DNA from 3 places in the Brevibacillus sp. FW301-21C12A genome. Region 2 is predicted to be linked to each of the others. Evidence: riboswitches for the same ligand, from Rfam matches in the RefSeq annotation. Region 2 holds a riboswitch; each other region holds the start of a gene.
What was found. A riboswitch is a leader RNA that binds a small molecule or an ion and turns the genes downstream of it on or off. The one in region 2 is predicted to bind cobalamin.

Region 1 (7,179 bases), on a different contig from region 2:
AGCAGAGTCCGCATCTGCAAAAGAAAGCGGCGCTGATCGCAAAGCGCTACCAGGAGATCGAGACGCCAAAAGATTTGTACATGGCGATGGTCGCCTCCGTCTTTTTGGAAAGCTACCTGTTTTACAGCGGCTTTTTCTACCCGCTCTTTTTGGCCGGGCAGGGCAAGATGACGAGCAGCGGTGAAATCATCGACCTGATCGTCCGGGACGAGAGCATTCACGGCCTGTACGTCGGCGTGCTCGCGCAGGAAGTGTACCAGCGGCTCAGCGTCGTGGAGCAGGCGACGGTCAAAGAGGAGCTGTACGCGCTATTGCACGAGCTGCACCAAAACGAAGAGGAGTACACCGTCTCCTTGTACACAGAGATTGGCCTGGCGGACGAGGTGTTGGCCTACGTGCGCTACAACGCGAACAAAGCGTTGATGAATCTGGGGCTGGAGCCGTTTTTCCCCGAGGAGGAAGTCAACCCGATCGTCCTGAACGGGATTCGCACGCACACGAAGCAGCATGATTTCTTCTCGAAAAAAGGCAATGGCTACGTCCGCACGCTCAACGTCGAGCCGCTGACGGATGACGATTTTCGCTTTGAGTAAAAAAGTTAAACGATCGTTTAAAAGGGTTGCTGTCTACAGACGGCAGCCTTTTTGTCGTGCCCGTTACGCGAAAAGGGGCGAGCGGCGCGCATGCACAGGCGCGCGCGAAGTAGCGGATGAGTTGCCCACATTCCTTCCTGTGAGATTTTCTCGATCAAGAATCTTTTATAGAAAGGAATAAAAGAATTCTTCATTTTAAAATACCTTTTCATTCATATTTATGTTATAAATAAATGATGTGTCGGCTCTTTTGATTGCCATCCGGTCGAGCCGAGTTGGGCTTAGGCTGGAACAGCAAAGCGGCAGTGACGAGAGTCGCAGAATCATCGTGTCATGCGTCTGGAGGACTGATTTATCTGACAATGAATCCAGTGTTATCCAGTTTGGCTGGAGGCTGGACGAGCCGCTAGACTTCGTGAATTTTTTCACTAATCTGAGGGTTCCTTACAAGGCCCTTCGTTCTTACTCACAGGAGGTTTTTGTCATGCTTCAAAAAGTTTCATATTCGTTTATCGTCATCATCGGATTTATGCTGTTTGCGCTGTTTTTCGGAGCAGGCAACCTGATTTTTCCACCGATGCTGGGACAGATGGCGGGAACGAACGTCTGGGAAGCCAACGCCGGTTTTCTCGTGACAGGGGTTGGCTTGCCACTTTTGGCAATTACAGCGTTGGTGTATTCAGGTAAAGACGATTTGCGTTCGCTCGCAAGCCGTGTGCACCCGCTGTTCGGTCTTGTTTTCACGATTTTGCTCTATTTGGCGATCGGGCCGTTTTTTGCGATTCCGCGCTCCGGGAATGTTTCGTTTGAGATCGGGATCAAGCCGTTCTTGTCCGAGCAGGCCGGGCCTTTTCCGTTGATTGTGTTTACCGTCTTGTTCTTCACGCTCGCTTGCCTGTTGTCGCTCAATCCTGGAAAAATTATCAATGTAGTCGGAAAAGTCTTGACACCGATGAAGCTGACGTTTATCGGCATCATCGTCCTGACGGCGATCGTGTATCCGATTGGCGAGCTGCAAGCGCCAGTGGGCGATTACCAGTCCAAGGCGTTTTTCAAAGGATTCCAGGACGGCTATTTGACGCTGGACGCGCTCGGGGCGTTTGTATTCGGCATCATCATCGTCAATGCGATCAAGGAAAAAGGGGTTACGTCGAAAAAGCAAATTTTGCTGACGTGCGCCAAAGCAACGCTGATTGCGGGTGCGCTCCTGGCGTTTTTCTACTCGGTGCTTGCCTACATGGGCGCTTCCAGCGTGGAAAAGCTCGGCCATTTGGAAAACGGGGCGCAAATTTTGGCCAAAGTGTCGAATTATTACTTCGGTTCTTACGGCGGCCTGCTGCTCGGCCTGATGATTACTGCGGCGTGCCTGACGACCAGCGTCGGATTGATTACGGCGTGCTCGTCGTATTTCCACGCGATGTTTCCGCGCATTTCGTATAAAAAGTTTGCCGTCATTTTGGCTGTGTTCAGTACGCTCGTCGCCAATATCGGGTTGACTGCGCTCATCAAGGTGTCTGTTCCGATTTTGACGACGATGTACCCAATCGCCATCTCGCTGATCTTTTTGACGTTTTTGCATCAAGGGTTTGGCGGTCGGCCAGAGGTGTATCAAGGCAGCTTGTTCGGTACGTTTCTCGTCAGCCTGTTTGACGGGCTGAATGCTGCCGGGGTCGAGCTTGCGGCGATCAACGACGTCTTTTCCCGCTACTTGCCGATGTACACGATCGGCTTGGGCTGGCTGCTGCCTGCATTGATCGGGGGCGTTGGCGGCTACCTCGTTTATTTGATGCGCAAACCATCGCTGCGCGCGCGTGAGCTTCGCCTGACCAAGCAATAGGACAGGCATTATGAGGAAGCAGCCTGAACGTTGACATCAGTTTGCAAAGTGGAAATAGTTTAGCATGACAAAAACTGGTTTACGTGTTACTGTATGAAGAAAGGTGTGTCCCGCCCATTTTTGGGGCACATGCACTCATACCGACAATTTCATATGAGTGGAGACAGGTTCCTTGGCGATGAATATCGGCGCAAGGATGAAAAGGGAAGTCGGTGAGAATCCGACACGGTCCCGCCACTGTATGAGGGGAGTTTGCACAACTTTTGGCCACTGGTCGAGCTGACTGGGAAGGCGTTGTGCAGATCATGATCCTCAAGTCAGGAGACCTGCCTGTTTCGACAACACTGCTTAACCTACGGGAGATAGGGAGGTGTTAGGATGCTGTGATCTCAGTGTTTATTTGGCATTTCTAACGTTCTTTCTGATCGTTGGAGATGCCTTTTTTATTGGGCGAAATCGAAAAAATGATCGCAAAGGATGGAGAGGAAGCAAATGATAAGCAGCAACTTGGGATATCCGCGGATCGGCAAAGATCGCGAGTGGAAAAAGGCACTGGAAGCTTTTTGGGCAGGGAAGCTCGATGAGACGACATTCCTTGCGCAAATGGAGCAAATTCGCAAGCAGCACCTGGTCAAACAACAAAAAAAGGGGATCGACTGGATTCCGGTCAACGACTTTACTTTCTACGACCACATGCTCGACATGGCGGTCATGTTCGGCCTGATTCCGAAGCGGTTCGCGTATGCGGGCGGTCCGGTGCCGCTGGCTACGTATTTTGCGATGGCGCGCGGCAACAAAGACGCGGTCGCCAGCGAAATGACCAAGTGGTTCAACACGAACTACCACTATATCGTCCCCGAGTTCGGCGAGCGCGCGCCTGTCTTGACGGAAAACAGGCCGCTGCAAGCGTACCTGGAGGCGAGAGATCAGCTAGGGATCGCCGGCAAGCCTGTCATCGTCGGGCCGTACACGTTTGTCAAGCTGTCCAAAGGGTATGCCAAAGACGAATTTGAACGCGTCGTCGATCAGATCGTGCCGCTGTACGTGGACGTCCTTCGCGAGCTGGAACTGCACGGCGTCGAGTGGGGGCAGATCGACGAGCCTGCGTTTGTCCTCGATCTTACCGGGCAAGACAAAGTGCTCATTCGTCGCGTGTACGAGCAGTTCAGCCAGGCGCTGCCGCACCTGAAGCTGATGGTGCAGACGTACTTTGAAGCAGTGGACTGGTACGAGGAGCTGATTGAACTGCCTGTCCACGGCTTGGGCCTTGATTTTGTTCACGGGAAAACAGCGAACCTGGCCAACTTGACGACGCACGGTTTTCCGCAAGACAAAGTGCTCGGCGCCGGGGTCATCGACGGACGCAACATTTGGCGCTCGGCCCTGGAGGAAAAGTGGGAGTTGGTCAAAACGTTGTGCACCGTAGTAGCCCCAGAACGGGTATGGGTTCAGCCGTCGAGCAGCCTGCTGCACGTTCCGGTTACCGTCGAAGACGAAACCGATTTGCCGGAAGAAGTGCGCGTCGCATTGGCGTTTGCCGATGAGAAATTGGCTGAAGTGCGCTTATTAGTCCAAGGTTTCCAATATGGAAAGTATGTTATTTCGAAGGAAATCGCCCAGAACGAGAAAGACTTGCAGCGCTTGGCCCAATTTCCGGCACGGAACCGCCAGGAAGTGCAGGAGGCGAGAAAAGCGCTGGCGTCGACAGCGGCGAAGCGGGCAGTGCCGTTCCACGAGCGTCGCGAGATTCAGCAGGCGACGTGGAAGCTTCCGCTGCTGCCAACGACGACGATCGGCAGCTTCCCGCAGACGACAGAAGTTCGCCAGGCCAGACAGCAGTTCAAAAAAGGAAACTGGAGCGTCGAACAGTACGATGCGTTCATTCAGGAGCAAATCCGCGAGTGGATCGCCATTCAGGAACAGATCGGCCTGGATGTGCTGGTGCACGGCGAGTTCGAGCGGACAGACATGGTGGAATATTTCGGCGAAAAGCTCGACGGCTTCGTTTTCACGAAAAACGGCTGGGTGCAGTCGTACGGCTCCCGTTGCGTCAAACCGCCGGTCATTTACGGCGACGTGCAGTTCGTCTCCCCGATGACGGTCAAGGAGAGCGTATATGCCAAGTCGTTGACGGATAAACCAGTGAAAGGGATGCTGACAGGTCCTGCCACGATTTTGAACTGGTCGTTCGTGCGCGACGACGTCTCCCGTCAGGAAGTGTGCGAGCAGATCGCGCTGGCGCTGTGCAAAGAGGTGGAGGCGCTGGAAGCGGCGGGCATTCGCATGATTCAGGTGGATGAGCCGGCATTGCTTGAAGGCTTGCCGCTCAAGCAGGCAGACAGAGCCGCGTATCTGGACTGGGCAGTCAAGTCGTTCCGGGTCGCTACCTCGACAGTCGAGCCTGGCACGCAAATTCATACGCACATGTGCTATTGCGAATTCCACGATTTCATCGACGTCATCAGCGAGCTGGATGCCGATGTGATCTCGATCGAAACTTCCCGCAGCCACGGCGAGCTCGTCTCGGTGTTCGAGACGTGCACGTACGACAAAGGGATCGGCCTCGGCGTCTACGACATCCACAGCCCGCGCGTTCCGGCTGTGGCCGAGATCGCGGAAATGGTGTCCCGCGGCGTGCAAGTCCTGCCGCCAGGGCAATTCTGGATCAACCCGGATTGCGGGCTGAAGACGCGGGGCCGAGAGGAAACAATCGCGTCTCTGAAAAACATGGTAGCGGCGACACACGCAGTACGAAACCGCCTGGCACAAAAAGCATAAGCATGAGCGAGAGGAGCAGCACAGATGGCAACAGAAGCCCAGATCGCAACAGAAGCACGGCCTGTCGGGCAGTCGAGAACTTTTTTGACAGACCTCGTCTTCCCGCCGGATACGAACCATCACTATACGATCTTCGGCGGCAAAGTAATGGCGTACGTCGACAAGATCGCCTGCATCGCGGCGATGCGCCATTGCCGCAAGCCGGTAGTCACCGCGTCCAGCGATTCGTTCGATTTCCTCGCGCCGATCAAGACAGGGGAAGCGATCAACCTGGAAGCGTACGTCACCTGGACGCACAACACGTCGATGGAAGTGTTCGTGAAGGTGGAGTCGGAAAATCTGTTGACAGGCGAAAAACGCATGACCGCGAGAGCGTACTTGACGATGATCGCCCTCGACGAGCAAGGCAAGCCGACGCTGGTGCCCGCCGTCATCCCGGAAACCGAGGAGGAGCGCCTCCAGCACGAAAAGGCGAAGCATCGCTACGCGCTGAGGAAGCAGCGGAAGGCGGAGTTGTAGTCACCGTTGCAAGAAACAGCATACAGCAACAAAAGCAATGCCAAAAGCCCTCACCGACAGGTTGAGGGCTTTTGCTGTGAGCGGCACGCAGGCACTAAGGGATCAAGGGCAAACACACAATGCGGCACGGGGAAAGCCGCAACGTCAAAACAACTGTTGCCGCACCAACGGCCGCAGCTCCTCTGTAAACTGCTCGACCAGCTCGGGCCGTCCGTGAAACTGTGCAGGCGTATTTTGAAACAGTACGGCTTCCCACTGCTCGCCCTGCTTTTTCGCTACGAGCGTCTGGTGCGCATGGAGCGCTGGATCAAGCTCGTCTTTTCCGGGAGGGATCATGCCGACCATGGCGCGAACCATCCCCACTTCCTCGCTGAGCAGGCATGCGGACTTGATTTTGTACACAAAGGGGGGAGTCAGATGGTGGGAAAAAACGTCGTGCAGGTGCGTAAAAATGGCGGCTCGTCCGATCAGATGGCTGCCGTCAAAGCCGATAAGCTCGCCGTCTGCCGCGAACGGAGCGGACATGCCGGATGCACTGTGTTCGTTCCAGCCGCGAATGACTTGCCGGTAGAGGGTGCGAATCGCATCTTCGTGTGTGGCTGTGCCCATCCTGGCGTACCTCCTTGGGTGGCTGTTTGAACCATAGTGTATCATACGAACCCGAAACGATGTCAAAGGTTTGACAGCACGGACTGAACGCCACTTTTCCGGATCGCGCCGCGAGTGTGCATGGTCTGTGGCTGCGTGCGCTTCGCCACGACTGTGTGCCTATCCGGCTGGAGTCCGGGCGTACAGCGATGACAGGCAGTAAACTGAAGGATGAACTACATTTTCCAAGATGTATTGAAGTAAATTAATGCAAAAGATATACTATTCTAAAAACTTACACCAAACGAAACGCAAAGGAGTCTTTTCGGTATGGATCAGGATCAGCACCAGCACGTAAAAGAACGCATTCGCAAGCAATACGGCCATTTGACCGCCAGCCAAAAGATCATTTCCAAAATCGCCCTCGAAAAGCCGAGCCTGCTAGCTATCCATACGGCCAAAAAAATCGCGGAGCTGACGAATACGAGTGAGGCGACCGTCATTCGTTTTTGCTACGCGCTGGGCTATTCCGGCTACACAGAGTTGCAGGAGGAGATCAAAAAGTCGCTGTTGATCGGCGACCAGAGAAAGGGGCCGATCCAGAAATACCGCGACACCGAAGCTGCGCTCACCCGCGACAATTACGCGCACCAGGTCATCGAAACCGACATCGCCTACCTCCAGCAAAGCTTGCAGCAGATCGACTACGGCTTGCTGCATCAGGCTGTGCAAAGCATTATGGCGGCGCACCGGATCGTCGTCGTAGGGTTTCGCTGGTGCCACATCCCGGCGAAGTGGCTGTTTTCCGCCTTGAACGCGATCAAGGGCAACACCCACCTGTACACGGGCGCGGTCGACAACGCC
Region 2 (7,179 bases):
CGGCGTGATCCACTACGCAGTAGCGAACATGCCTGGTGCGGTAGCTCGCACTTCCACGCTGGCGCTGACCAACGTAACCGTTCCTTACGCTGTGCAACTGGCGAACAAAGGCTACGCCCAAGCGATCCGCGACAACCGCGCGCTGGCTAAAGGCGTAAACGTCATCGACGGAAAAGTAACCTACAAAGCGGTAGCCGATGCGCACAACCTGCCATACGCTTCCGTGGAAGAAGTTCTGCTGGTGAAAAACTAATCCGGTTTTCTGAAAACAAAACTGCTTGCCGCAGATGTCGGCAAGCAGTTTTTTGCTGTCTGGGCTGTTACTCGCGTCCGAGCGGGGACGGGTATTTGGTGGATTCCATTTTCATCTTGCCCGAGTCGCTCAAATGGACGTGGATTTGGATGCTGGCAATCGAGTCGCGCGTAGGCGCGGTGCGCTGCGCTTTTTCATACATTCGCCACGCCCGGTAGTCTTTTTTGAACAGCTCCCTTTCCAGTCCGTACAGATCGGTGCCTTTTTGCACCCCCTTCAAAAACGTTCCGCGGATTTGCTCACGCACTTGTTCCTCCGAGTTTTTTTGGATCTGCTCTGGACTGATCTCGGGGCTTATCAGCTCGCGAATGAAGCCGAGCAAATGGACGTGCAAATGGTAGCGCGGCATAGGCCCGGTCGTAACCGGGACGATTTTCAGCCCGACGTGCTTGATGCGGATCGTGGCTTTCGGGGTGTTACCATCGCGGATGATGAGTCCGGCAAAGTCGGTATCCTCGTCCATCCAGCGCAGTCCCATCAGGTCCCGGCTCGGAAAATACCCTTTCCATGTGCCGCGGTGGAGCGCGTGTACCCCGTCTATGGTCAGCCGCGAAACATAGTGGTTGTTTTCTTTCCAGGAACGCTCGTAGATCGTGATGTTGGGCAGCAGCACCGTGTTCGATGGTTCCTAGAAATTGGAGATGAATCGGTAAAACTGCATCGGCTCGATAAAGGAGCGCTGCTCGTAGACGTCCTTTGGCTGATGCAAGAGGGACGTCAGCGGGGAGAAGCCGGAAAGGGAATGGTTGCCAAGCACCTTGTCGATCGGCTCCCGCGTCCCGAACACCCATTTTGTATAGCGAATCAAGCCGTAGCGGTTCAAAATGTCATGCGTCGAAATAATGCCTTTTTGCAAGATGCGCTCGTGAACAACGAGGGACGACACAAACCCGAGAAACAGCGGAATCTGCGAGTTTTTTTGCAGATTGTCAAACGCGGTCATCAGCGTCTTGCCTCTTCCGATGGAAATCGTGGCGGGAGGCGATTTCGGGGTGGCGCTCGTCTCCTGTTTGGCTACGCTTGCGAGGTCGACCGACTGGGCGTAAAGGACGTATTCGTTGTTGATAAAGTCAACGCCGAACGCGGACAAATAGCTCAAATCCTGAATCGATTTCTGGTCCCAGCAGCCGCTGAGGAGCGTGGTGGCCAAGAGCAGCAGCGCACAGGCGATTCGGGCGGCCTTCATTTGGCACCTCCGTTCCGCATCGGTTTTTTCGGAAAAAGTAGATCAGCGGCCGGAACAAGACAAGGTGCAGATCGGAGAGCACGTTCGACGAGCCCATCAACAAGTATGGTCTGCCGAACGAGGTCAAGGTGGACAAGTAATAAATAATCGCGATCATGCCAATGACGAACCCGTACATGCCGATCGTGGAGGACAGGATGAACACAATGAAGCGGGCGACCGTAACCGCGCCGCTGAGCGCCTGGTTGACCAGCGTGAAGGATGCGACGACAGTCAAGGAGCCTACGAACAGCATCGAGGGCGAAGTCAGTCCCGCGCGAATGGAAGCGTCCCCGATAATCAGCGCGCCGACAAGCGCCAGCGTCTGACCGACGTTTTTCGGCAGACGGGCTCCGGCCTCGCGCAGAAATTCAAAGATGAACAAAATCATGAACAGCTCCATGGGCGCGGAAAAAGGCAAGCCTTTTCGCCCTTGGGTGACAGTGGCGAGCAGTTGAAACGGGAACTGCTCCACGTTGTAGGCGGACAGGGCAATCCAAAACCCCGGGAGAAACGCTGCGATCCAAAACCCGCCGAGGCGCAGCAAGCGCTCCAGCCAGACGTAAACGATCGGATACTGGTCGTCCTCGGGAGATTTAATCAGCTCCAGCAGCGAGACGGGAGCAATCAGCGCCAGAGGCGAGCCGTCGACCATCACGATTACTTTTCCTTGCAGCAGCATGTAAATGGCGAAGTCGGGCCGCCCTGTGTAATCTACCAGAGGAAACAAGGAATTGCGGTTGTCGCTCAGCATTTTTTCCAAAAGAGCGCTGTTCAATATTTTTTTGTTGTCGCAGAAGAGCAGCCGGTCGCGCATCATCTCCACCAGGTCAGGCGGTGCGCTGTCGGTCATGTACATCAGCGCAATTCGGCTGCGAGAGCGTGTGCCGAGAATGAACGGCTCATAGGCGAGCGTGATCGTGCGCAGCCGCTTGCGGATGAGTGCCACATTGGTAGACAAGTCTTCCACGAAGCCGTCCCGCGGCCCTTTGATCGAAATCTCCGTGTTGGCTTCTTCCGTGCCCCGCTGCGGACGGTTGGAAATGTCCCAGGCAAAAGGCGGCGACCCTTTCAAAAAGATGAGCAAATCTCCCGAGAAGAGCCGCTCCGTCCACAGCTCAGGATTGGTGTAGAGCGGAATCAGCGGGAGCGAACGCAAGTCTCCGGCGGTCAGGCAGCGTTCCAATTGCGGCAAAGCCGTCTCTTGCAAATGCCGTACGTCGGCCAGACCTTCGCAGTACAGCATGAGAACCGACTGATCGTTGGGGGTGACTGTCCGCAAAAAGATGACATCCGCGCAATGCGTGAATTTTTCTCGCAGCTCTTCTTCAAGGGTCATGGCTCACATCCTCCAATCCGGTTGGTTTGCGCAGCGACAGCAGGAACAAGACGAGCGTGACAGCTACCATAACCAGCAAATAAAGCGGATAGTAAATCTTCGACAGAAACGTGACGAACTGCATGTCGTTGTAGGGGAGGCTGGTGAGAACGATCATGCTGGCGCCGAGGGCGAGCATGACGTACTTGCGCTGCTTTTTCGTTTTCAGGACCAGCAGCTCCCCGAGCAGCAGCAGGCAAAGCGTAATGCGGATAAACGAGCCGGACAGCCATTGAAAGATGGAAAAAAACTCCATGTTTTCGATGTCTTTTCCGATCGTCAAAAGCCGCCATTGTTCAAAGGCAGGAAAGCGCTGGCGCATCGACTCCACAGGCCCGAACTCGGCGATGGCTCCCGTCAGCGGGCTGAGCGTCAGGACCAAGGTAATGGCAATCATGACGATGTAGTGGATGAGCCGCAGCGGTTTGCGCACGTGATGCTGCAGCAACAGCAGCAGGAACAGCTCGGTAAAGCCACCCCCGACAAAACCATGGCGTGCACGGTAGGGGCAATTCCGTTCTGGAACAGCGGCAAGAGCTGGGAGTAGTCTTTTTTCGGTACGTTGCCGAATGCGACGAACATGCCAAGCAAGGAGACAATGGGCAGCAATATGCCCGAAGTAATGCCGACTGAGGCAATGCCGCCGTAGGATGCGAGAACGCACAAGATCATCAGGGCAAGCGCAGTCACCCACTCGGGCGTCTGCGGCAAATAGTTGACGGTTGTCCACGTTTGGGTATCAACCAGATTGACGAGTGCCATCATGTACAGGCAGAGCATGATGGGGATGAGCAGCAGGAAGCGGACGGCTTTTCCGGACCGTAGCAAGAGCCAGTGGGACAACGACTGCTGTCCGATGCGGCTGTTGATGAAATAGAGCGCGTACGCCCAAACACAAAAGGGGATCATGCCAAAGATGACACTCAGCCAGGCATCGCGCCCGGCTTTGCTGAGCAGCAGGGGGATAAGGGTGACATGATTGGTGATTCCGATCGACAGCATCATCACCATGATCGCTTGGCCAATCCCGATTTTTCCGTCTGCTTTCATGAACCAACGTCCCCCCGACTTGGTGGTTTTGTTATGGTTTGTTTGCCCGGCTGGAAATATGTATCGCGTATAAAGGTTAGCCCACGATAAATAAAGTGTGGTATTCTACAATGAGGTAAAAATGGAGTAAGGAGTGCAGCCGGGATGTATAAGCTCATTAGGAAATATCTGTTCCAGATGGATACGGAAGAGATTCATGAAAGAACGGTTGATGCCCTGAAGCTGGTGGAAGATTCTGCTCCGGGAAAAAGCTTGCTGCGAATGATGTTTCAGGTGAAGGACGAGCGTCTTGCCACAAAGCTGTGGGGAATGACGTTTCCCAATCCGGTAGGGCTCGCCGCCGGTTTTGACAAAAATGCCGAAGTGTATCATGCACTGGGTGCGCTCGGGTTCGGGTTCGTGGAAGTCGGGACATTGACCCCGCAAGGACAGCCGGGCAATCCGCGGCCGCGCCTGTTTCGCCTGCCTGAGCACGAGGCGATCATCAACCGGATGGGCTTCAACAACCACGGTGCTTATTTGGCTTCGCAGCACCTGGTCGATTACGCGTATTCCGATGTTCCGATCGGGATCAACATTGGCAAAAACAAAGTCACTCCCAATGAGGAAGCGGCTTCTGACTATATCAAATGCCTGGACATGCTCTATTCGTACGGCCATTATTTCGTCATTAATATCAGCTCTCCGAATACGCCCAATCTTCGCGATTTGCAGGAAACCGAGAGCATGCGGCTGCTGGTGCGGGCGGTGCGCGAAAAAGCGGCGGAAATGGAAGCGCGCGGCATTCAGAAAAAGCCGATTCTGCTCAAAGTAGCCCCCGACATGTCCGACGAGCACATGCGCGATGTCGTGCAAGGAGCGGTGGAAGAGGGCATTTCCGGCATTATTGCCACCAATACGACCTTGTCGCGTGAAGCCGTTCAAGGGCATCACTATGCCGAGGAAGCGGGAGGACTGAGCGGAAAACCGCTGACAGAGCGTTCGACTGCCTGGGTAAAAGAAATTTACCAGGAAGTGGGCGACAAGGTGCCGATCATTGGCGTAGGGGGCATTTTCACGGGGGAAGATGCGTACGCGAAAATCCGGGCGGGCGCAAGTCTCGTGCAAGTGTACACCGGAATGATTTATCAAGGCCCGGGCATCTCCAAGCAAATCAACAAAAAGCTTTTGCAACTGTTGAAGCGCGACGGCTTTTCCCACATCAGCGAAGCGGTCGGCGTGGACGCCAGGTCGTAAGCATAAAAAAGAAGCGGATGCAACAAAGACCGATGACTCCCGGAATGGCGGGGCATCGGTTTTTTTACGCAGTTATACTCCGCTGATTATATTCTTCCGCTTTTTCCCTTGATTCTGTATAATAATGTGGGACAAGCAAGAACTATCTAACAATTGCATATCGTCGGCGATAGGTGCCTTTATGTGCAAGCCGCATAAAGGGTAACAGGGAATCGGGTGAAAGTCCCGAGCGGTCCCGCCACTGTAATCAGGGAGTTCTCTTTGAGATAGAGCCACTCATATTCATATGGGGAAGGACAAAGAGCGCGATGAGCTGAAAGCCAGGAGACCTACCTACTTGCCACACCCAGGAATACCTTCGCGGAAAGGAGCGGTGAATACGAAGCAATAGGACTGTGCCAACGGTCTGTTGTTTTTGTGCGCATACCTCGTCTGCTAGCGGATGAGGTTTTTTTGTTGGTGAAAAAAGAAAGAACAGCAAAGGAGGAGGAAATGTCTTGAATCGATCCCGTTTCGTTTCGACCTGTCTGTTGATTGCAGGCTTTGTCCTTTATTTTCTCGTAAATGAACCGCAGACGTCCCACGCGATGCACATCATGGAAGGGTATTTGCCGCTGGGCTGGGCGCTGTTTTGGTGGGTAGTATTTATTCCATTTTTTATTCTCGGCATTCGTTCCTTGAACAAAATCGTCAAGGAGCATCCGCAAATGAAGCTGCTGATCGGCGTATCCGGCGCGTTTGCCTTTGTGTTATCCGCGCTGAAAATTCCTTCGGTGACGGGCAGCAGCTCGCACCCGACGGGAACCGGGCTTGGCGCGATCATGTTTGGCCCGTGGGTCATGTCCGTGCTCGGCAGCCTGGTGCTGCTGTTCCAGGCGCTGCTTTTGGCGCATGGAGGGCTGACGACGCTTGGAGCCAATGCGGTGTCCATGGCAGTAGTAGGGCCGATGGTAGCTTACGGCGTCTATCGCCTGATCGTGCGCGGAAACGGCGGACAGCGTTTGGCCGTATTCGCTGCTGCTGCGCTCGCAGACTTGGCTACTTATGTCGTGACCTCCGTGCAGTTGGCTTTGGCTTTCCCGGCTGAATCCGGCGGCGTTATGGCATCGTTCGCGAAATTCGCAGGAATTTTTGCCATCACCCAGGTTCCGTTGGCGATCAGCGAAGGGCTTTTGACCGTGCTCGTCTGGAACTGGCTGCAGTCTTACAATGCAAAAGAGCTGGCGCAACTTCGCCTGCTGAAACGGGAGGAATCGCTGTGAAAAAAGGGATGAACTGGCTGCTGCTCCTGGGCGTAGTCTTGCTGGCGGTTGTGCCGTTGCTGTTGGTGCAGGATTCGGAGTTCGGGGGAGCAGATGGAGCGGCTGAGGAAGCGATCAAGGAAATCGCCCCTGCTTACGAGCCGTGGTTCGAGCCGCTGCTTGAACCGCCAGGCGGCGAGACAGAGAGCTTGCTGTTCGCGGTGCAAGCGGCGCTCGGGGCGGGCGTTGTCGGCTATGCCGTGGGATTGTACAAGGGCCGGCTGGATAAGCATAAAAAATGAATTGGCAGCAGCTTGATTCGCTTTCCTATCAAAACCGGCTGCGATTTTTGCCGCCTGAGCACAAGCTCCTGTTTGCGGGCGTGCTGATTTTGCTCGTTTTGACGGGACATGAATGGTTGCAGATGGCGATTTGTCTATGGATGGGAGTATGGGTAATGGTGTATGCCCGTATTCCCGTCCGTTTCTATTTCGGATTTTTCATCCTGTCCCTGTCGTTTTTTGTCCTGGGGCTTCCGGCGCTGTTGCTGGAAGCAGTAAGAGCGGATGCAGGGGCGGGCGTCCAGGCAGTTGCGGCGTGGAAGATCGGGCCGTATCTGGTCTACGTTCCGGCAAGCGCGCTCGACAAGGTGTGGCTGCTTTTTTGGCGGACGATGGCCAGCCTCGCCTGCTTTGCTTTTGTCTTGTTTACCGTGCCGTTTGCCGAGATTTTGCAA
Region 3 (7,179 bases), on a different contig from region 2:
GTCGTGACTTTTTGTGCGTTCATTCTATCAAAATGCGGACGCAAGCGGAAATCCTTTTTCGCCGGAGAGAGCAGGGGTTGGCATGGAGGAAAAAGACTGGCAAAATAGATGAATAATTGAAACCAGAATGGACAGAGCAGGGGGATTCCATGAAAATAGCGCTACACCAGATCGCCTATCAGATCGGGATGCACCCGGCAGAGATGGCGAAGCTGGTCTACGAAGGAGAAGTCACGGGCGAAGTGCCTGACCGCAACCCGCAAGCGAAGGATGCGTGGGTAGATTTGCATTCGTTGAAAAACTTCATTGAATGGAAGTTCGATCAGGGCGCCTTCGACCAGATGTTTTTCGATAAAGCCATGCGCCATCTCAACAAGGCGATGGGGAAAAAATAAAGCGGTGCGACAAGGGAGAGAACACAACATGCAGCCATCGATCATTTATTGTATGTGCCCAAAAGCTTATTGGGAGAAATGGGCGGACAAAGACCATTACCTGCCTCGCGACTACGAGCAGGAAGGGTTCATTCACGCCACAAAAGGCGAGGAGCTGCTCGGCAAGGTAGCAGACCGGGTGTACGGCGCGTTCGATGAGGAGTTGTACGTGCTCGTCGTGGACGAGACAAAATCGCCTTCGCCCGTGAAGTACGAGCAGGCCAAGGACGGGCTTTTGTATCCGCACATTTACGGCCCGCTCCATCGCGAGGCGATAGTAGACGTGAGGCGCATGCTGAAAACAGACGGGCACTGGCACATCGGTCCGTCCATCCGCTAATGCCCTATCCGTTCCAGTTGAACTGCGCGAGCAAATCCAGCACCTCGCGACGCTTGGCTGGCGGCAACTTGTCGAGCCTGCGCAGCAAGAGGGCGATTCGTTTGCGCTGCTCGCTTTCGCCGGAAGACTCGGCGCGCTTGCTCACCCATTGGCGTTTGAGCCGGACAGGGTCTGTCTCCGCTATGATCCGCAGCAGCTTTCGTTCCAGAAAATCCAGAGAAGCCATGTGAAAAACCTTCTTTTTCGCAAAGTCCGTTCTCTCTATCCTATCATACATAATTGTTCCGCGAACGAAGCACAATGGTACAGGTAGTGAATCATACTGGCAAAGTGAGGAGTGTTTTTCATGGCAAAACCGGACGATCGTTCTGACAACGCAGCCAAGCTGCAAGAAATGCTGCAAAACACGGAAGAGAGCATTCGCGAGTCGGAAGATTACCTGGCGGCACACGCGGGCGAGATTTCCGAAGAGGAATGAGCGAACATCGAGGCGAAAAACCAGCGCCGTGCAGAGAGCATCGAAGGGTTCCGCTCCGAGATTAAAGACGAAGTTTCCCAAAGTGAATAACGTGCTCATCAACGCCTGTCGCTGTCCATTGCGGCAGGCGTTTTTCACATTAGGCCGACAAAAGTGCAACAAAACATGAATTGTTGGACGAAACATGGTAATCTGTAGATGGACAAATTAAATCAAGAGGAGAAAGACTATGAAACGACCAGAAGATACACGCGTCGTTGTCGGCATGTCCGGCGGGGTCGACTCCTCCGTGACGGCTTACCTGCTCAAGCAACAGGGATATGACGTCATCGGCATCTTCATGAAAAACTGGGATGATACCGATGAATTCGGCCACTGCACGGCGGAAGAAGACTTCCAGGATGTCCGGCGCGTCTGTGAACAAATTGGCATTCCATACTACACCGTGAATTTTGAAAAAGAATACATGGACAAGGTGTTCCAGTATTTTTTGGATGAATATAAACGCGGGCGCACACCGAATCCTGATGTGATGTGCAACCGTGAAATCAAGTTCGGCGAGCTGCTCGCCAAGGTCATGGACCTGGGAGCCGATTACATCGCCACCGGCCATTACGCGCAGGTGAAGTTCATCGACGGAGAGTACAAGCTGATCCGCGGCGCGGACAACAACAAAGACCAGACGTACTTCCTCAATGTGCTCGGCCAGGAGCAGTTGTCAAAAACGATGTTCCCGATCGGGCATTTGCCGAAGCCCGAGGTGCGCAAAATTGCCGAAGAAGCCGGGCTTTACACCGCGAAAAAGAAGGACAGCACAGGGATTTGCTTCATTGGCGAACGCAACTTCCGCGAGTTTTTGCAAAACTACTTGCCAGCCAAGCCCGGCAATATCGAAACGGTAGACGGAGACGTGATCGGGCAGCATGACGGCCTGATGTACTACACGCTCGGCCAGCGCCAAGGCCTGGGGATTGGCGGCGGGCACGGCAAGACCGGCCAGCCGTGGTTTGTGGTGGACAAAGACCTGGAGCGCAACGTCCTGATCGTCGGCGAAGGCTCCAACCATCCCCGCCTGTATTCGAGTAGCTTGCTGGCGACAGACGTAAGCTGGGTGAGCGCGAACAAGCCGACCGAATCGTTTGCGTGCACCGCGAAATTCCGCTATCGCCAGCCGGACCAGCAAGTGACGGTGCACATCCGCGAGGGCAACACCGTAGAAGTCGTTTTCGCCGAGCCGCAAAAAGCGGTTACTCCTGGCCAAGCCGTCGTCTTTTACGATGGGGAAGTGTGCCTGGGCGGAGGTACGATTGACAAGGTGCGTTTGATCGACAAAGAGAATTGAATAACGGGGGAAGCGCTTGGTGGATGCTACGAAAAAGTCAAAAGTGATTATTGTTTCGTTTTTGGCGGGAGCGCTTTTGCTGGGAATACTCGCTTACGTGGGGATGTCGGCCACGAGCAACGAGCACATGACCGTGATCGAGAGCGTCATCAAGGAAAAGGGTGGCGTGATTGAAGCGGGTGGTGTGACAGTGGTTCCTCCCGAGGAGAGTCCCTTCCCGAAAAGCGGAAAGGGCAACACCATCTATCGCATCGTGTACACGAAAGATGGGCAAAGCCTGACAGCCTGGTATCGCTCCGATAACCATTCCTCGATTATCAAGGAACCGGAAGAGTGGATTCTTCCGCATTAAGGATTAACCTGACTGGGAGAGTGAGGGGATTACATGACCCAATATGCTGGACTTCGTGAATTGGCCCAATTGATTCGCAGACTGGAGCCGCAGCTCGCAGGGGCGTCCCTGAGCATTTTGGCCCATGAAAATAAAGAAGAGATCGCTTCGCTTCTGGTGGATGGACTTGGCAGCGGCGTTTCGGTTCAAAACAGCTCCGGCGAGTACGCCAACCATCTGGCGAATTTGCGCGTGGGAGCGAACAAATACACGTTTGCCCAGGACTGGCGCGAAGTGTACATCAGCGAGATCAACTACTGCGCCTGTCGGATCCCTCCGGGCGCTCACGGTCTGTTGGTGCACCATACCGACTATCCGGGCGTCATTTACGACGTGTCCCGCAAGCTGGCTGACCACGAGATCAATATTTCCAAGATGAATGTGTCGCGTGAGCAAAAGGGGAAAAACGCCCTGTTGATTTGCGTCACCGACGAAGAGATTACGCCAACTGTCGTAGCTGCCATCGAGGAGCTGCCGCAGATCAACAAGGTGTTGTCTCTGCAATAGGCGAAAAGAGCAGTAGTGCATGCATGGCCGCTCATCGTTTTCGTATGGGCGGTTTTTTGCGTGTGCCGACTGCCTTGTTTGCTTGCTTGTGTGCATGGAGCGAGGCAAAGAAAAAACTGCCCTGACTAGCGGGCAGTTGGCTTGGAAGCAAAGCGAATAGCGTGACTGATGAGGACGTGCAGGACAGACGTGTGGTTTTCGTCCGGAAATTGGCGGAACGACGCTTCGATCTGCCCGTTGCCCATGGCGGACAACCGTTCAGCCATCGCCTGCGCCTTGACGTTGACGTGGAAGCGGCCGTCGTTTTCCAGCTCCCCGATGACGAGCAGCGCTCTGACCCGCAAGTCGTCTGTGAGCAGGGACGGCAGGCGGCGCTCCTCTTCCAGCAGGACGCTTTCGTTCCAGTGGATCGACGGGCTGCCGGCGATGTAGCATTGGTACGCGTGTGGCCGGGTCAGCAAGGCATGCAGCACGAGCAAGCCGCCGAGCGAATGTCCGAAAATCGTTTGCCGCGTGCGGTCGACGGGCAAGTCCTTTTCGATCGCGGGCTTCACCGTGTCTTCGATGAAGCTGAGGAAGCCTTCTGCCCCGCCCATTTCCGGCCATTCGCCGCCGCGCGGATGAGCGGGCAGCTCGGATGCGGGAACGACATGGGTGAAGTCGTAGTAGCGCGATGGGTGGAACGGCGCTTCTGTCGGGTAGCCGATGCCGACGACGATGGCCGGATCGACGCCCGTTCTTTCCGGAACCCGGCATTGCAGGCGAATCGCTTCGGTCATGGTGCCAAACACCGAGTTGGCATCCAGCAAGTAAATGACCGGGAAGCTGGACGGCGGCAAAGCCACGTCGGGGATGCTGACGAAGATGTGGAACGTGCGGTCGTTGTATGTCATTTTTCTCGTTTGCGAACGCGGAATGGCTACTGCTTCATAAACCGTGCTTTCCATCAGGGGTCACTCTCCAATCGGCCGGTGGCGTTACCTTTTTTGTGCATGAAACCTATTATATGGACGCAAACCAGAGATTGGCAATAGAGAAATGAGAGAGATTATCAGTCGCCAAAATAGAGCATGCCGAGCTTGACTCCTACGATATATTGAGGTAAAGTAAGTTTTACCAACTACATATTGATGCGGACAGGTGTTTGCCACGCTATATTTGGTAGACTTAATAGGGAAGTCGGTGAAATTCCGACGCGGTCCCGCCACTGTGATGAGAGAGTTCCATTTGGTTTTTGCGCCACTGATTCAGCTGATCGGGAAGGCACGAATGGAGCGATGACCCCGAGCCAGGAGACCTGCCTGACCGTCAGCACTGTGTAACCTACGGGAGATAGGGAAGTGTTCGAGCGCTCCATTCGTTTTTCGGCGGATGGATACGATGGGGATCATCATGCGCATTCGACATTTTGGCGTCGGATGCGCTTTTACTTTGGCTAAAAAAGTATAGAACAGCAGTAAAGGATGAGGGACATGTTAATCGCTTTTGATTCGAAAACAGGAAACGTGAGACGATTCGTCAGCAAGCTCGATCTGCCGCACGTGGAGATTGATCCGGAGATGGTGATCGACGAGCCGTTCATTCTGGTCACGTACACGACAGGCTTTGGCCAGGTGCCGGAGAAGGTGGACCGTTTTCTGAAGCGGAATCATGTCTATTTGCGCGGCGTGTCAGCCAGCGGCAACCGCAACTGGGGAGCCAGCTTTGCCAAAAGCGCAGACACGATCGCCAGCCAATATGGCGTTCCGGTCATTTCCAAATTCGAACTGTCCGGTACCGGCCGTGACGTGGAACAATTTACGAGTGGGGTGGCAGCAATTGCGACACATTGAATTGAACAACCAACTGATGCAGCGAGGAAGCGACGGATTTTACCAACTGGAAAAGGACAGAGAGGCAGTCGCGGTCTTCATGGAAGAAGTACAGGCGAAGACGATGACCTTCAACAGCGTGAAAGAGCGCATGGACTATTTGATCGAAAATGACTTTTATGAAAATGTGTATGAAAGCTACACGGTTGAACAGGTCGATGAAGTGTTCCGCCTGGCGCATGACGCTGGTTTTCAATTCGCTTCGTACATGGCTATCTCCAAGTTTTACAAAGACTACGCCCTGAAAACAGACGACAAATCGATGTATCTGGAGCAGTACCCGGATCGGGTGGCGATTGTGGCGCTCTCGCTCGGGCGCGGAGACTTCGAACTGGCGAAGCGGCTGACCGTGTCGATGATGGACCAGCGACTCCAGCCGGCGACGCCGACGTTCCTCAATGCGGGGAAAAGCCGCCGCGGCGAAATGGTCTCCTGCTTCCTGCTGGAAATGGACGACTCCTTGAACTCGATCAACTACGTTCTCGGCACTTGCATGCAGCTTTCGAAAATCGGCGGCGGCGTGGCCGTCAACCTGTCCAAGCTGCGCGGGCGCGGAGAGCCGATCAAAGGCGTCGAGGGCGCAGCCAAGGGCGTCATGCCTGTACTCAAGCTGCTGGAGGACGCGTTTTCCTACGCCGATCAGATGGGGCAGCGCAAAGGCTCCGGGGCAGCCTACTACAACATCTTCGGCTGGGATATCAACGAGTTTCTCGATTGCAAAAAGATCAATGCCGATGAAAAGTCGCGGATCAAGACGCTGTCGATCGGCCTGATCGTGCCGAATGTGTTTTACAAGCTGGCAGAGGAAAACAAGCCGTTGACAGTGTTCGCTCCTTACTCCGTCTACAAGGAGTACGGCGCCCATCTGGATGATCTGGATCTCGACGAGATGTACGACGAGCTGGTGGCAAACGAGCGCGTCAAGAAAAAGGTAGTCATGAGCGCCCGCGAAATGCTCACCAAGATCGCGATGATCCAGATGGAGTCGGGCTACCCGTACATCATGAACAAGACGAACGCGAACAAAAATCACGCGCTGAAGGACATCGGCTCCGTGAAAATGTCCAACCTGTGCACGGAAATTTTCCAGCTCCAGGAGACGTCCACGATTACCAACTACGGCGAGCCGGACATCATTCGCCGCGACATTAGCTGCAATCTCGCTTCCTTGAACATCGTCAACGTGATGGAGCACAAAAAAGTGCGCGAATCCGTGCGCGAGGGCATCGAGGCGATCACCGCCGTGAGCGATGTGACCCGCGTGGAAAATGCGCCAGGCGTGCAGAAGGCCAACCGCGAGCTGCATTCCGTCGGGCTGGGTGCGATGAACCTGAACGGCTACCTGGCGAAAAACAAGATCGCCTACGAGAGCGAGGAAGCAAAAGACTTCGCCCGCACGTTCTTCATGATGATGAACTTCTACTCGCTGGAAATGAGTATGGAGATCGCCATGGCCAAAGGGGAAACCTTCATGGGCTTCGAGCAGTCGGAGTACGCCAAAGGCACGTATTTTGACAAATACCTCGCAAACGACTACCGTCCGCGCACGGAAAAAGGCAAGCAACTGTTCGCAGGCATGCACATTCCGACGCCGGAGGATTGGGCCGCGCTCAAGCAAAAGGTGCAGAAGAACGGACTGTATCACGCGTACCGTCTGGCGATTGCGCCGACGCAGAGCATTTCCTACATTCAGAATGCGACGTCGAGCGTGATGCCGGTTGTCGAGCACATCGAAACGAGAACGTACGCGAACTCGACGACCTACTACCCGATGCCGTATTTGTCGCAGGAAAACTATTTTTACTACAAATCTGCC

Region 1: another riboswitch for cobalamin. It lies ahead of metE (5-methyltetrahydropteroyltriglutamate--homocysteine S-methyltransferase); the one in region 2 lies ahead of AC3WQH_RS24405 (energy-coupling factor ABC transporter permease).
Region 3: another riboswitch for cobalamin. It lies ahead of nrdI (class Ib ribonucleoside-diphosphate reductase assembly flavoprotein NrdI); the one in region 2 lies ahead of AC3WQH_RS24405 (energy-coupling factor ABC transporter permease).

What each region holds. Positions count from the first base shown of each region.
Region 1 is NZ_JBYTBG010000051.1:18,685-25,863, forward strand. Features, by position in the region: gene nrdF (class 1b ribonucleoside-diphosphate reductase subunit beta) at 1-593, shown strand, start outside; gene brnQ (branched-chain amino acid transport system II carrier protein) at 1,078-2,430, shown strand; cobalamin riboswitch at 2,579-2,778, shown strand; gene metE (5-methyltetrahydropteroyltriglutamate--homocysteine S-methyltransferase) at 2,923-5,208, shown strand; gene AC3WQH_RS22340 (acyl-CoA thioesterase) at 5,233-5,727, shown strand; gene AC3WQH_RS22345 (SgcJ/EcaC family oxidoreductase) at 5,872-6,336, opposite strand; gene AC3WQH_RS22350 (MurR/RpiR family transcriptional regulator) at 6,646-7,179, shown strand, end outside.
Region 2 is NZ_JBYTBG010000074.1:2,367-9,545, forward strand. Features, by position in the region: gene ald (alanine dehydrogenase) at 1-253, shown strand, start outside; gene AC3WQH_RS24375 (Ger(x)C family spore germination C-terminal domain-containing protein) at 321-926, opposite strand; gene AC3WQH_RS24380 (Ger(x)C family spore germination protein) at 942-1,403, opposite strand; gene AC3WQH_RS24385 (spore germination protein) at 1,384-2,877, opposite strand; gene AC3WQH_RS24390 (SLC5/6 family protein) at 2,867-3,349, opposite strand; gene AC3WQH_RS24395 (GerAB/ArcD/ProY family transporter) at 3,310-3,966, opposite strand; gene AC3WQH_RS24400 (quinone-dependent dihydroorotate dehydrogenase) at 4,111-5,202, shown strand; cobalamin riboswitch at 5,357-5,553, shown strand; gene AC3WQH_RS24405 (energy-coupling factor ABC transporter permease) at 5,700-6,464, shown strand; gene AC3WQH_RS24410 (energy-coupling factor ABC transporter substrate-binding protein) at 6,461-6,745, shown strand; gene cbiQ (cobalt ECF transporter T component CbiQ) at 6,742-7,179, shown strand, end outside.
Region 3 is NZ_JBYTBG010000051.1:10,865-18,043, forward strand. Features, by position in the region: gene AC3WQH_RS22275 (hypothetical protein) at 150-395, shown strand; gene AC3WQH_RS22280 (DUF952 domain-containing protein) at 424-774, shown strand; gene AC3WQH_RS22285 (hypothetical protein) at 779-1,000, opposite strand; partial or broken gene tlp (small acid-soluble spore protein Tlp) at 1,121-1,342, shown strand; gene mnmA (tRNA 2-thiouridine(34) synthase MnmA) at 1,482-2,594, shown strand; gene AC3WQH_RS22300 (hypothetical protein) at 2,614-2,946, shown strand; gene AC3WQH_RS22305 (ACT domain-containing protein) at 2,980-3,492, shown strand; gene AC3WQH_RS22310 (alpha/beta hydrolase) at 3,618-4,439, opposite strand; cobalamin riboswitch at 4,614-4,811, shown strand; gene nrdI (class Ib ribonucleoside-diphosphate reductase assembly flavoprotein NrdI) at 4,965-5,324, shown strand; gene nrdE (class 1b ribonucleoside-diphosphate reductase subunit alpha) at 5,311-7,179, shown strand, end outside.